One region of the Saccharopolyspora antibiotica genome, then DNA from elsewhere that is predicted to be linked to it. Evidence: riboswitches for the same ligand, from Rfam matches in the RefSeq annotation. Region 1 holds a riboswitch; each other region holds the start of a gene.

The links. Region 1 has a riboswitch for cobalamin ahead of cobN (cobaltochelatase subunit CobN). Riboswitches for the same ligand answer to the same signal wherever they lie in the genome.
Region 2: linked by a shared signal. The riboswitch ahead of metE (5-methyltetrahydropteroyltriglutamate--homocysteine S-methyltransferase) and the one ahead of cobN (cobaltochelatase subunit CobN) in region 1 are both predicted to bind cobalamin.
Region 3: linked by a shared signal. The riboswitch ahead of ACL03H_RS04040 (ABC transporter substrate-binding protein) and the one ahead of cobN (cobaltochelatase subunit CobN) in region 1 are both predicted to bind cobalamin.
Region 4: linked by a shared signal. The riboswitch ahead of ACL03H_RS18625 (putative cobaltochelatase) and the one ahead of cobN (cobaltochelatase subunit CobN) in region 1 are both predicted to bind cobalamin.

What each region holds. Positions count from the first base shown of each region.
Region 1 is NZ_JBJZOI010000018.1:19,001-22,381, forward strand. It holds gene cobN (cobaltochelatase subunit CobN) at 1-1,367, opposite strand, end outside; cobalamin riboswitch at 1,490-1,618, opposite strand; gene cobG (precorrin-3B synthase) at 1,872-3,077, shown strand; gene ACL03H_RS16120 (precorrin-8X methylmutase) at 3,074-3,381, shown strand, end outside.
Region 2 is NZ_JBJZOI010000014.1:86,588-89,968, reverse strand. It holds gene metE (5-methyltetrahydropteroyltriglutamate--homocysteine S-methyltransferase) at 1-1,358, opposite strand, end outside; cobalamin riboswitch at 1,488-1,725, opposite strand; gene ACL03H_RS13660 (FG-GAP repeat domain-containing protein) at 1,902-2,552, shown strand; tRNA gene ACL03H_RS13655 (tRNA-Arg) at 2,730-2,806, shown strand; gene ACL03H_RS13650 (cold-shock protein) at 3,341-3,381, shown strand, end outside.
Region 3 is NZ_JBJZOI010000004.1:166,431-169,811, reverse strand. It holds gene ACL03H_RS04045 (FecCD family ABC transporter permease) at 1-892, opposite strand, end outside; gene ACL03H_RS04040 (ABC transporter substrate-binding protein) at 889-1,890, opposite strand; cobalamin riboswitch at 1,973-2,105, opposite strand; gene ACL03H_RS04035 (cytochrome P450) at 2,254-3,381, opposite strand, start outside.
Region 4 is NZ_JBJZOI010000022.1:1,394-4,774, forward strand. It holds gene ACL03H_RS18625 (putative cobaltochelatase) at 1-2,092, opposite strand, end outside; cobalamin riboswitch at 2,148-2,288, opposite strand; gene ACL03H_RS18630 (GNAT family N-acetyltransferase) at 2,358-2,825, opposite strand; gene ACL03H_RS18635 (S1 family peptidase) at 3,047-3,381, opposite strand, start outside.

The sequences.
Region 1 (3,381 bases):
TCCGGGTCGTGCGAGCGGTCCACGAACTGCTCGCCCGGCGGCGGCCCCCAGTGCCGCTCGACGCTGTCCCGCAGGTCCTGCGGCAGGGTGGCGAACCAGTCGGCGTAGCGCTTCGCTGGGATGCGCACCGGGTTGCCGGACAGCTGCTCCTCGGTCAGCCAGTCCGGGTCCTGGCCCCCGGCGGCGATCAGCGCGTGCACCAGCGCGTCGCCGTCCTGCGCGGCGACGCCGGGCAGCGCGTCCGGGCCGTCCTCGGGGCCGATGTCGTACCCGGCTTCGCGGAGGCGCTGGAGCAGGCCCACCGCGCTGGCCGGGGTGTCGAGCCCGACCGCGTTGCCGATGCGGGAGTGCTTCGTCGGGTAGGCCGAGAGCATCAGCACCAGCCGCTTGTCGGCGGCCGGGACGTGCCGCAGCCGCGCGTGCTTCACGGCGATGCCCGCGACGCGCGCGGTGCGCTCCGGATCGGCCACGTACACCGGGAGGCCCTCGGAGTCGTTCTCCTTGAACGAGAACGGCACCGTGATCAGCCTGCCGTCGAACTCCGGCACCGCCACCTGGGTGGCCATGTCCAGCGGGGACAGGCCCTCGTCGTTGTCCGCCCAGGCCGCGCGGCTGGAGGTGAGCGTGAGCCCCTGCAGGATCGGCACGTCCAGCGCAGCCAGCGCCCCCACGTCCCACGCCTCGTCGTCACCCCCGGCCGAGGCGGTCGCGGGCTTCGTGCCGCCCGCCGCCAGCACCGTCACGATCAGCGCGTCCGCCTCGCGCAGCGTCTCCAGCAGGCCGGGCTCGGGGGCGCGCAGCGACGCGCAGAACACCGGCAGGGCCTGGCCCCCGGCGTCCTCGATCGCCTCCGAGAGCGCGTGCGCGAACGCGGTGTTGCCCGCCATGTGGTGCGCGCGGTAGTAGAGCACCGCCACCTTCGGGCCCTCGGTGCGGCGCGGGGTGCGCTCCAGCGGGCCCCACTTCGGCGTCTCCACCGGTGGCTCGAAGCCGTGGCCGGTGAGCAGCACGGTGTCGGAGAGGAAGTGGAACAGCTGCGCGAGGTTGTCCGGCCCGCCCTGAGCCAGGTAGGCGTGGGCCTGCGCGCACACGCCGCCGGGGACCGTGGAGCACTCCATGAGTTCCGCGTCCGGGGCCTGCTCGCCGCCGAGGACCACGACCGGGCGCGGGCCCGCGAGCAGCGCGTCCAGGCCCTCCTCCCAGGCGCGGCGGCCGCCGAGCAGCCGCACCACCACGAGGTCCGCGTCCTCCAGCAGCGGCGGCAGGTCGTCCGCGCCGAGCCGCGCCGGGTTGCCGAGCCGGAAGTCCGCACCGCTGGCGCGTGCGCTGAGCAGATCGGTGTCCGATGTGGACAGCAGCAGGATCATGCGGCACGCTCCCGGCTGGGCAGGGACGCGGGCGTGCGGGCAGGACGCATGGTCAACCTTCCTCGGGGTCCTCGCCCCGGAGTCGTCGGCTGCCCGGTGTCGACCGGGCGGTGGCGGCGCGGAGTGTCCTGGCTCCCGGATCGTCGCTCGCCCCGGCCTTCCCACCCGCAGCTCGTGCGGGCAGTGACCTCGTGCGGAGTCCGCTCCCCGGTGACAGTGGCGGGACCGCGCCGGACTCGCACCGGCTTCCTCCACTCGTCGCCGCGGACCACTCTCCGCAACGGCGCGATCGTTCGTCAAGTGCGCTGGTGCGCCGCGGCAGGAGAGATCGCGCACTGGCCGATCGCGGGGCGGTGAGGTGCGTCGCGTTGTGCCGACGTGGCCCGGGCGGGCCGTAGTATCGACGACCGCCGGTGCGCGGCGAGATCCGCGCGCCATCCCGGAATCGCGCCGTGCGCTGCGGATTCCGGTTCCGATCGGACCACGACCAGAGCGGGGAGAGCCGTGCCGCGACGAGCCGAGCCCGACCGGTGCCCCGGGGCGCTGCGGGTGCACGAGGCCGCCGACGGCGGCCTGGCCCGGGTCCGCGTGCCCGGCGGCAGGCTCAGCGCGCGCCAGGTGCGGGCGGTGGCCGCGGCCGCCGAGCTGGGCGACGGCGGCTGGGAGCTCACCTCGCGGGCGAACCTCCAGGTGCGGGGCTTGGCGGCGAGCGCGGTGCCGGAGTTCGCGGCCCGGCTCGCCGAGTCGGGCCTGCTGCCCTCGCCGACGCACGAGCGGGTCCGCAACGTGATCGCCTCCCCGCACACCGGTTGCGACGAGCTCGCGGCGCTGGACGCGGGCGCGGTGGCCGTCGAGCTCGACGAGCTGTTGTGCGCCGAACCCGCGCTGGCGGAACTGCCGGGGCGCTTCCTGTTCACCGTCGACGACGGGCGGGGCGATGTCGCCGGGCTGGGCGCCGACGTCGGGCTGGTCCCGGCGGGGGGCGCGGTGGCCGTGCTGCTGTCCGGGGCGGACGAGGGGATCCGGGTCGCGGCCGCCGACGCGGCGCGGGCCGCCGTGCTGGCCGCCGGGGAGTTCCTCGTGGAGCGGGCGCGGCAGGGCGCGGCGAGCTGGCGGCTCGCCGAGCTCTCCGAGGGCACCGGCCGGGTCGCCGGGCGCCTGCGCGCCGCGCTCGGCTCCGCCGCGCTGGGGAGCACCGCGCCGGTGTCCGCCGTCGAGCCGATGCCGACGCACGCCGGGCTGGGCGCCCGGCACCGCCGCGACGGGCTGGTCTGCCTCGCGCTGGGCGCACCGCTGGGGCGGTGCGGCGCCGCGCAGGTGCGGGTGCTGGCCGAGCTGGGCCGGCCGCTGCGGCTCACCCCGTGGCGCGCCCTGCTGCTGCCGGACGTCCCCGAGACGGCCGCTCCGCGCCTGCTGTCCGAATTGGACGGAGCCGGATTCCTGGTGGACGCGGCGGATCCGCTCGCCGGGGTGACGTCCTGCGCCGGCAGCCCGGGTTGCGCGAAGTCCCTCGCGGACGTGCGCGCCGACGCCGCGCGCGTCGCGCGCCCGGGACCTCGGCCGGTGCACTGGGCCGGGTGCGAGCGCCGCTGCGGGCGCCCGGCGGGAGACGCGGTCCTGGTGCTGGCCACCGGGAGCGGTTACGAGGTCGGCGGAGCCCCCGCCGGCGAGGTGTCAGCCGCGCTGGACGCGGCACGGAGGGCAGTGTGAGCACCGAGAACGGCTACGACTACGTCCGGGACGGGGCGGAGATCTACCGCCGCTCCTTCGCCACCATCCGCGCGGAGGCCGAGCTCGACGGCGTGCCGCCGGACGTGGCGGGAGTGGCGGTCCGCATGATCCACGCCTGCGGGATGGTGGACCTGGTGCGCGACCTCGCCTGGTCGACGGGAGCGGTCGCCGCCGCCCGCGCCGCGCTGCGCTCCGGGGCGCCGGTGCTCTGCGATGCCGCGATGGTCGCCGCCGGGATCACCCGGCGCAGGCTGCCCGCGGACAACGAGATCGTCTGCACCCT
Region 2 (3,381 bases), on a different contig from region 1:
GCGGCCCGAGCCTTGCGCACGTCGGTGGTCTGCGGGAAGGAGCCGATCGTCGTGGTCGGCAGCGGCGGCAGCCGCAACGACTTCCGCTGCGCGGCGAGACGGTCGGCGTAGTCCCCGCGCCGGGCGTGCTCGGGTTGGAGCGAGTCGAGCCGCGCCCGCACCCGGTCGTTGCGGGTCAGTTCCGCCCCGGCCCGGTCGGTGATGCGGCGACGCGCGTCGTCGAGCTGCTCGGTGACGGCGTCCCTCCCCCGGTGCAGGGCGCGGTCGAGGATCACGACCTCGTCCACCTTCTGCGCGGCGAACGCCAGCCAGGACCGCACCCTCGGGTCTAGGTCGGTCTCGGCGTCGACGTCGTAGGGCACGTGCAGCAGCGAGCAGGAGCTGCTCACCGCCACTTCACCGGCGAGGCCGAGCAGCGTCGCGCCGGTGGTGAGCGCTTCGTCCAGGTCGGTGCGCCAGATGTTGCGGCCGTCGACCAGGCCCGCGACCAGCGTCTTGCCCCGCAGCCCCGGCACCGCGGGCAACTGGTCCACGGTGCGTCGCCCGGCGACGAGGTCCACGCCCAGCGCCTCGATCGGCGCGGCGGCCAGCACGCCCAGCGCGTCGCCGAGCTCGCCGAAGTAGGAGGCGACGAGGATCTTCGGCCGCTCGTCGAGCTCACCGAGGCGCTGGTAGGCGGCGCGCAGCGCGTCGAGGTCGGCCTGCGAGCGGTCCGCGGTGAACGCGGGCTCGTCCAGCTGCACCCACTCCACCCCGGCCCGGTGCAGCTCCCCGAGCAGTTCGGCGTAGGCGTCGACGAGTTCGTCGACCTTGTCCAGCGGGCGGAACGATCCGGCCGCACCGCCCACCGGCTTGGACAGCAGCAGGAACGTCAGCGGTCCGACGAGGACCGGCCGGGTCGTGACGCCGAGCTCGGCGGCCTCGGCGCACTGGTCGACGGCGGTGCGGTCGGAGAGCCGGAACGTCGTGTCCGGCCCGATCTCCGGGACGATGTAGTGGTAGTTCGTGTCGAACCACTTCGTCATCTCCAGCGGTGGCGCGGATTCCACGCCGCGCGCCATCGCGAAGTAGGTGTCGAGCGGGTTCAGGCCCAGTTCCGCGAAGCGGTGCGGGACCGCGCCGAAGGTGACCGCCGTGTCGAGGACCTGGTCGTAGTAGGAAAAGGTGTTTCCCGGAACCGAGTCCAGCCCGGCGTCGCGCAGCGACCGCCACGTGTCGGCGCGCAGCGTGCGGGCGACTTCGCGCAGCTCCGCCTCGCCGATGCGGGACTGCCAGTAGCGCTCCAGTGCGCGCTTGAGCTCCCGGTTCGGTCCGATCCTGGGGAACCCGAGCACGGTGGATCCGATTGTGCTGGTCAACGCTCTCTCCTCGCGAGCTGGACGACAGATCTGCGAGGTCGAGCGGACGTGATCCGGGCGCACGTCGCCGCGCGGGTGGCGGCTCGTGGACCAGGTCTTCCCGCGAGACCTCGCACCAGCGCGCGTCCTCGGACGCGCGCACCGGTGGCAGGTCTTCGGACTCGCGGGCGCTTCCCGGTAGTACCGGGGTTCCTAGTGGCCGTCGCTTCCCGAGCGTGCGCTCAGTGCTGTGACCGGTCGTGGACCGGTGACGGCGGTCGTTCCCGCTCACCGCTGCGGGGCAGTCCCGGATTCGCACCGGGTTCCCTCTTGCCTCGCACCGACCCGCTTCCGCGGAGCCGTGCGAACCACCAGCACTGCGGAGGCTACTTGCTTCTGGCGGGAAGACAAGGGTTCGACGTTCAGCTCCCCGGTGCGCACCGGTCTCGTCCGGCGAAGTTGGCGGGCCCGGGCAACCCCGCTCGGGCTGAGGCGTCTTCCGGGCAGAAGAGGGGGAGCGGAGCGCTCACCCCGCCACCAGGCCGACTCGAGAGGACATCCACCGTGGGGAAGAACGGAATTCGCGCAGGTGTGGGCATCGGCGCGCTGGCCGCTGCCGCGATGGCCCTGGTCCCGGCGGGCGTCGCCGTCGCCGATTCGACCGAGACGGTCACCGCCGATCTGGACGGCAACGGCACCCCGGACACGGCGAAGCTGGCCGCGATCGGCGACGGCTCGCAGCAGCTGCTGAAGTTCACAGTGGACGGAAAGGTGACCGAGGCGACGCTGCCCGGCGACGCCTACGCGGGCACCCAGCCGATGCGGGTGCTCGACGTGAACCACGACGGCAGGCAGGAAGTGCTGGTGGCGGAGTCCATCGGCGCGAACACCGCGTGGTTCAGCGTCTGGGACCTCGGCGCCGATGGAGCACCGCGCGAGCTGACCACGCAGGACGGTCAGCCGCTGAAGATCAACGAAGGTGGTGGCGTGGCCGCCCGGCTCGGCTACGAGTGCGCACCGGCCGGATCGGACGGACGGGTGCTGATCACCCTCGCCGCGTCGAACGAGAGCCCCACCACCGAACCCGCCTACGACGGCGCGCGGATCGCGTTCGACGTGCGCGATGGCGTGGCCACCCCGGTCGACGAGTACTCGTTCACCGGGGTCGGGCAGGACGACCCGGTGCTGCGGGTCGTTCCCGAATCCTGTTCCTGACCGGGAGCGGCCGGGTCCGTCGCGTCGAGGGGGCGCGGCGGCCCCGGAGCCCGGCCGGCGCAGTTGTCGATCGGCTTGCCGTTCGATACCGGGTCTGCAACGCCGACCGCGCCGGTACCACTGTCGACGGAGCCGCCGGTTACCCTGCTTGCTGCAGCTCACGCGAGTGATGTGCGGGCCCTCGTAGCTCAGCTGGACAGAGCAAAGGACTTCTAATCCTTAGGTCGCAGGTTCGAGTCCTGCCGGGGGCGCCACCAGGGGAATGCGCGAGGATTCCGTCCCGTGCGGTGCGTTGCGAGCGAAGGATTCCGGGCGCCGTCCCGGCGTCTTGCCGGGCCGTGCGGCGAGGCGCTCTCGTGGGCCGCTGGTCTCGACGGGCTCGGTGCGCTGCTGTCCGGGGCTGGCGTCCCCGCCTTCCGCGTCACCAGCGCCGCGCCGCGGATGGTCACGTCGTGCCGCGGGGCGAGCCGGCTCGACGCCCGAGGCCGCTTCCCCGTCCGTCACCTGCGGACGTGGCGGTGGTCGTCGTCGGCGGGGCTCGTCATCGGTCGCGGTCCCCGTGCTGTCGGTGAGTCGGCTGATGGCAGCGAGCGCCCGTGGCGTGTAGGGTTCGTGGTGGTCGTTGTTTCTGGGTTCGTGTTCGCGCATGCTCGCAGGATGTTGATGCGGGCGAGCTGCTGTCTTTGGTGTAGCTGGAGTTAAGCCGCCGTCTAAAGATCACCCGGCCCGGGCCTCGCGCACGGTGCGTGGCGCCCGTGATACCTCTCAGCTCCCGAATGGAGACACGCATGACTCAGGGAACCGTGAAGTGGTTCAACGCGGAGAAGGG
Region 3 (3,381 bases), on a different contig from region 1:
GCACGGCGGTCACCGGCAGCAGCACCCGGTGCCGGGGCCCGACCAGCAGCCGCGCGGCCTGCGGCAGCACGAGCCCGACGAAGCCGATCGCCCCGGCGGCGGCCACCAGCGTCGCGGCCAGCAGCGCCGTGGCCACCAGCAGCACCAGCCGCAGCCGGGCCACGCGCACTCCGAGCGAGGCGGCGGCGTCCTGGCCGAAGGCGAAGGCGTCCAGCGCGGCGGCCCGGGACTGGCACAGCACCAAGCAGCCCGCGCACACGGCCCCGGCCAGCGCCACGTCGTTCCACCGCGCCCCCGACAGCGAGCCCAGCAGCCAGAACAGCACGCCGCGGGTCTGCTCCGCGTCCGCCGAGGTGATCACGATGTAGGAGGTGAGCGCGGAGAACAGCTGGGTCCCCGCGACCCCGGCCAGCACGGTGTGCCCGGTGGCGCCGCCCGCGAGCGCGGCCAGCAGCATCACCAGTGCGAACGCCACCAGTGCCCCGGCGAAAGCCCCGGCGGTGAGGCCGACGACCCCGCCGCCGAGCCCGAGCACCACGATCGACACCGCCCCGGTCGAGGCTCCCGCCGACACGCCGAGCAGGAAGGGGTCGGCCAGCGGGTTGCGCAGCACCGACTGCAACACCGCCCCGCACACCCCGAGCCCGGACCCGCACACCGCGGCCAGCAGCGCCCGCGGCAGCCGCAGCTGCCACACGATGCCCTGGCCGATGCGGGACACGCCGGTCTCCAGCAGCCCGAGCCGGTCGGCGACCACGCTGCCGACGTCGGCGAGGCTGAGATCGGCGGGCCCGAGGGTGACCGCGACCCCGATCGACAGCAGCAGTGCCGGGATCCCGGCCAGCACGATCGCGGTACCCGGCAGCCGCCCGGCGGGCAGCGCCGCGGTCACCGCTTCCGGTCCAGCTCGACGAGCCGGTCGGCCAGCCGTTCGATGCCCGTGACCGTGCGCAGGCTGATGTTGAGCTCGGTGCCGGTCATGGGCATGAGCCGGCCCGCGCGCACGGCTCCGAGCCGGGACACCGCCGGGTCCTCGCGCAGGAACCGCGTCTTCGCCGCCAGTCCGTCGCCCTCCCCGTCGCGGGTGAGGTCGCCGAGCACCAGCAGGTCCGGGTCGCGGGCGAGGACGTCCTCCCACGAGACCTGCGGCCACATCGAGGCCTGGTCCCCGTAGGCGTTGCGCACGCCCAGCTCCCTGGCCATGATCGCCGGGGAACCGGTGGACCCGGCCACGTACGGGGATTCGGTGCGGGCGAACCAGAACAGCACCGAGGTGTCCGGCGGGGACTCCAGGTTCGCGACCCGGGCCCGGGCCGCCTCGACCCTGCTCGTCAGCTGGGCGACGAGCTCGTGGCCGCGCTCGGGGACGCCGAACAGACCGGCGATCTCCCGCACCTCCTGGTAGATGTCGGCCAGCTCGACCGGCTCGGCCAGCGGCGCCTCCTCCGGCAGGCAGTTGCTCGGGGACAGGTAGGTCGGCACCCCGAGCTCGGCAAACCGCTCGCGATCGGCGACCCGCTCGTCGGTGAACATCGCCCGGTAGGCGCCCAGCACGATGTCCGGTTCGGTGCCGAGCACCGCCTCGAACGACGGGGTCTCGTCGCTGAGGCGCGGGACGTGGGCGTTGGCCGCCGCCAGCGCGGGATCGACCGGCTCGGTCCAGGTCGCGGTGCCGACGATCCGGTCGGCGAGCCCCAGCGAGAGCATGATCTCGGTGGTCGACTGGTTCAGCGACACCGCCCGTCGCGGCGGGCTGGTCACGGTGACGTCGGTGTCGCAGTTGCGCAGCGTCGTCCCGGACGCGGCGGTGTCCTCGGCGGGCGCGGAGCAGGAGGCCAGCAGGGCGGCGACCAGCGCCACCCACCCGGTGCGGGCGCGCGGTAACGGCATGTCACGAGTTCCTCACCCCGGACCCAGGCGCGGGGTCCGGCAGCAGCGACCCGGCACCGCCTGCGGCCCGGGGAGCCGGCCTGGTCTTCGGGCTCGGGTTCAGCGGGCGAGGTCCCTTCCCCGATCGCGTGATCGAGTGGTGTCCGCCCGCGCGGGCGGTCCTCGCCCATCGCCCCTACCGCTGCGCGTCAGCTCCGGCTTCCGACCGGATTCCCCGCCCATTCCGGGCACGACTGGCTCCCGGGCACCCTAACCGGGCGCACCGCTGCCGCATCAAGGTGATGTTCCTCGCCGCACGGTGGTGGTGGCCCCCGGCGCGCTCCGGCGGGGTGGCGATCACCCCGCCGGGACCGCGCCGCCGCGTCACCAGGTGACGGGCAGCGCGTGCAGGCCGAAGATCGCGGCGTCGTTCTTCAGCGGCAGCTCACCGGGGTCGCACGCGGGCCGCAGCTCGGGGATCTTCCGGAACAGCGTGCGGTAGACGATCTCCAGCTCCATCCGGGCCAGGTTCTGCCCGAGGCACTGGTGCGGGCCGTAGCCGAAGGCGACGTGCTGCCGGGCGCCGCGGTCCACGTCGATCTCCTCGGGCCGCGCGAAGGCCGCCGGATCGCGGTTCGCGGCGCCGCCCAGCGCGAACACGCCCTCCCCCGCCTTGATCGGCTGTCCGCCGATCTCCAGGTCGTCCTTGGCGATCCGCACCGTGATCAGATCGGTGATGCTGAAGTAGCGCAGCAGCTCGTCCACGACCTCCAGCGCTCCCTCGGCCGCTCCGGTGACGCGCTCGCGCAGCTCGGGGGCGCGCATCAGCGCCAGCGAACCCAGCGAGATCATGTTCCCGGTGGTGTCGTGCCCGGCGGTCAGCAGCAGGAAGGCCAGGTCCACGAGCTCGGCGTGGTCGTAGGAGCGGTCCTCGGGCGTCTTGGCGGCCTGGCGGCTGAGCAGGTCGTCGCCGGGATCCGCCTCCTTCCGGGTGACCAAGTCGTCGAGGTAGGACTGCAGGTCGAAGAAGGCCCGCTGCCGGGCCAGCGGGGGCTCGGTCGTGTTGAGCATCGTGGACGTGCGGTCCTCGAAGAACTCGTGGTCGCCGTAGGAGACGCCGAGCAGTTCGCAGATCACCAGCGACGGAACCGGGAACGACAGCGCGCGCACCAGGTCGGCCGGACGCGGTCCGGCCAGCATCGCGTCCACCGCCTCGTCCACGACCTGCTGCACCCGGGGACGCATCGCCTCGGTCTTGCGCAGCGTGAACTCGCCGACGACGGCGCGGCGGGCCCGGGTGTGCACCGGCGGGTCCATTCCCGCCAGCGAGAGCGTGGAATCGTTGTCGCTCTTGGCCAGCTCCACCACGTGCGGGAAGTTCGGATCACCCCGGTCGGAGCTCAGCCGGGGATCGACGAGGGCTCGGCGGACGTCCTCGTAGCGGGTGACGATCCAGGCGTGCCTGCCGGTGGGCAGCAGCACCCGGCGCACCGGGGTGCTCTCGCGCAGCTC
Region 4 (3,381 bases), on a different contig from region 1:
GAGACCCCACGTCCCGGGCAGCGCGGACCACCCCGGCGACGGCGTCCGCGGACAGCTCATCCAGCCGGAGGCAGGCGCCACCCAGGGCGGCCGCGACCTGCGCGGCGAGCCCGAGGCGCACCACGCCCTGCTCGCAGTCGACCACCACGGAGGCCACGCCCAGCCCGCCGAGCAGTCCCGCCGCCCGCATCGAGTCCCGCACCGCGCGCTGCGCCCGGCTCCGCCCGTCACCGCCCTCCCCGGCGGGAACAGTTGCCTTGCCGTCGGTGAGCAGGACCAGCAGCGGACGCCGCTGGGGGTCGCGGGTGCGCTCGGTGCCGACGACCTGCCGGACCTTGAGCAAGCCCGCGGCCAGCGGGGTGCGGCCCCCGGTGCGCAGGTCGCGCATCCGGGTGGCGGCGATCTCCACCGAGGAGGTCGGGGGCAGCGCCAGCTCGGCGTCCGCCCCCCGGAAGGTGACCACGCCGACCTTGTCCCGGCGCTGGTAGGCGTCCCGCAGCAGCGAGAGCACGGCACCGCTCACCGCCGACATCCGCTCGCGGGCGGCCATCGAACCGGAGGCGTCCACGGCGAACAGCACCAGGTTGCCCTCCCGCCCCTCGCGGACCGAGCGGCGGACGTCCTCGCGCCGCAGCACGAGCCCGGGGCCGCCGCGCCCGCGCGCCCGCTGGTGCGGGGCGGCGGCGATCAGCGTGGCGGGCAGGTGCACGCCATGTCCGTCCACTGTGGAGGCACGAACCGCCTGTCCGCTGCGGGAACGGGCGCGGGAGCGCCTACCGGGGGCGCCCTCGCCGATGCCGGGGACCTCCAGCAGCCGGGCCCGGAACGCCGGAGCGGGCGCGGCCGGGGGCTTGTCGGCGGGAGCCGGTCCGCGCTCCCCGCCCCGGCCGTTCCCGTCCTGCTGCCCGGCACCGCCGGCGTCGTCGTCCGGCGCGGGCGCCTCCCCGCCACCGGGGCCGTCCGGGCCGTCCTGCGGACCGCCGTCCGGGGAGCCACCGCCACCCGGGCCGTCCCCGGGGCCGTCCGGGTCGTCGTCCGGATCGCCGTCGCCGGAGTCCTCGCCCGCGTGCTGCGCGGCGTCCTGGAGGGCCTGCTGCAACTGGTCCTCCTCCACCCCGGGCTCGTCGAACGGGTCGCGGCGGCGGCGGTGCGGCAGCGCCAGCCGGGCCGCGGCCTCCACATCGGACTCCGCCACCTCGTCCGCGCCGCGCCAGGCGGCGTGCGCGACGGCGGTGCGGGCCAGCACCAGGTCCGCGCGCATCCCGTCCACGTCGAAGGAGGCGCACAGGGCGGAGATGCGCCGCAGCTCGGAATCGGGCAACCGCACCGCGTCCACCCTGGACCGGGCCTCGGCGATCCGGTCCGCCAGCTCGGCGTCCGGCCCGGCCCACCGCTCGGCGAAGCCGGCCGGGTCGGCCTCGAAGGCCAACCGCCTGCGCACCACCTCGGTGCGGGTCGCCACGTCCCGAGACGCCGCGACGTGCACGGTCAGCCCGAACCGGTCGAGCAGCTGCGGCCGCAGCTCGCCCTCCTCCGGATTCATGGTGCCCACCAGCAGGAAGGAGGCGGCGTGCGTCACCGACACGCCCTCGCGCTCCACGTGCGCGCGACCCATCGCCGCCGCGTCGAGCAGCAGGTCCACCAAGTGATCGTGCAGCAGGTTGACCTCGTCGACGTAGAGCACGCCGCGGTGCGCGGCGGCGAGCAGCCCCGGCTGGTAGGCGCTGATCCCCTCGGCCAGCGCGCGCTCCAGATCCAGCGAACCGACCAACCGGTCCTCGGTCGCGCCGACCGGCAGCTCCACCAGCTCGGCGGGCCGGACCTCGCCCGGGGCGGGCCCGTGCGGGCCGTCGGGGCAGCTCGGGTCGGGCCGGTGCGGATCGCAGCCGAAGCGGCAGCCGGGCACGACCTCCAGCGCGGGCAGCAGCGACGCGAGGGCGCGCACCACCGTCGATTTCGCGGTGCCCTTCTCGCCGCGCACCAGCACTCCGCCGATGCGCGGGTGCACCGCGTTGAGCAGCAGCGCCAGCCGCAGGTCGTCATGCCCGACCACGGCGGTGAACGGGAAGCGCGGGCTCCCGGGAGCAGACATGCCAGGTTCCTTCCTCGGGTCTCGGACGCCCCGATGTCGGCTGTGCCGGGCGAGGCAGTGTCCTGGCTCCCGGATCAGCGCGGAACTCCGGCCTTCCCAGGCAGCAGCGTCCGCTGACGCGCCCGGTGGCTCGCGGGGGAGGTCCGCTCCCCGGTCACAGTGGCGCCGACCGCGCCGGATTCGCACCGGCTTCCTGACCTGCCCAGGCTGGGACCAGCGTGCATCGTCGCAGATCACGCTCGGCCGAGGAACCGCGTCGGCGGGCTCAGCCGCGCGGAGCGGGGCATCGGCGCATGTCGACGTGCGGGATGCCGTCTTCGAGATACTCCTCACCCGCGGGCTCGAAGCCGAAGCTCCGGTAGAAGTCCTGCGCGTGGCTCTGCGCGGAGAGGGCGGCGGGGGCGCGCTGGATCTCCGCCAGCGCCGCGCGCATCAGCTTGCGCCCGAGGCCGAGACCGCGCGCGCTCTTCGCGGTGGCGACGCGGCCGATGCGGAAGCCGCCATCGGGGTCTTCCAGCAACCGGAGGTAGCCGAGCACGTACCCGTCGGCGGAGTCGATCCAGAAGTGGCGGGTGCTGTTCTCCAGGTCCCGCCCGTCGAGCTCCGGGTACGCGCAGTTCTGCTCGACCACGAACACGTCCACGCGCAGGCGGAGCATGCGGTAGAGGTCCTCGGCGTCGAGGTCGGCCGTGTAGGCGCGGTGGACGGCGGTGGCGAGCGGTTGCAGGGTCACCCCCACGGGATATCACATTCCGGCTACGGAACCCCCATCACCTGCGGCGGGAGTAGCGCACGACACGCTCCGCGATCAGGGGTCCGCGGCGCCGCCCGAGCGGGAAGCGCTGCGCACGCCCCGACGACCCCGGGGAAACGGACATTCCACGCGACCAGCGCCCTCCCCGGGGTGGGCGGCTGCCGCCGGGCCGGCGCGCGGGCGGGCGCGCGGGCGGGCGGTCAGAGCCGCGCCGCCACCGCGTCGGCCACCGAGGAGACCCGGGTGTACACGCCCGGCACGCCGGGGCGACCGCATCCGGTGCCGTAGGAGACCACGCCGATCAGCATCCCGTCCGCGACCAGCGGGCCGCCGGAGTCGCCCGCGCACGCGTCCCTGCCCCCGTCGGGCACGCCCGCGCAGACCCGGGTTCCCGGATCGTGCTCCGGATAGGCGACCCGGCACCCGGCGTCGTCGCTGATCGCGACCTCGACGGAGCGCAACACCTCGGAGGAGGGCCCGGTCTCGGTGGTGCGACCCCAGCCGAAGACCCGCGCCGGGGCGCCGGGCCGGTAGC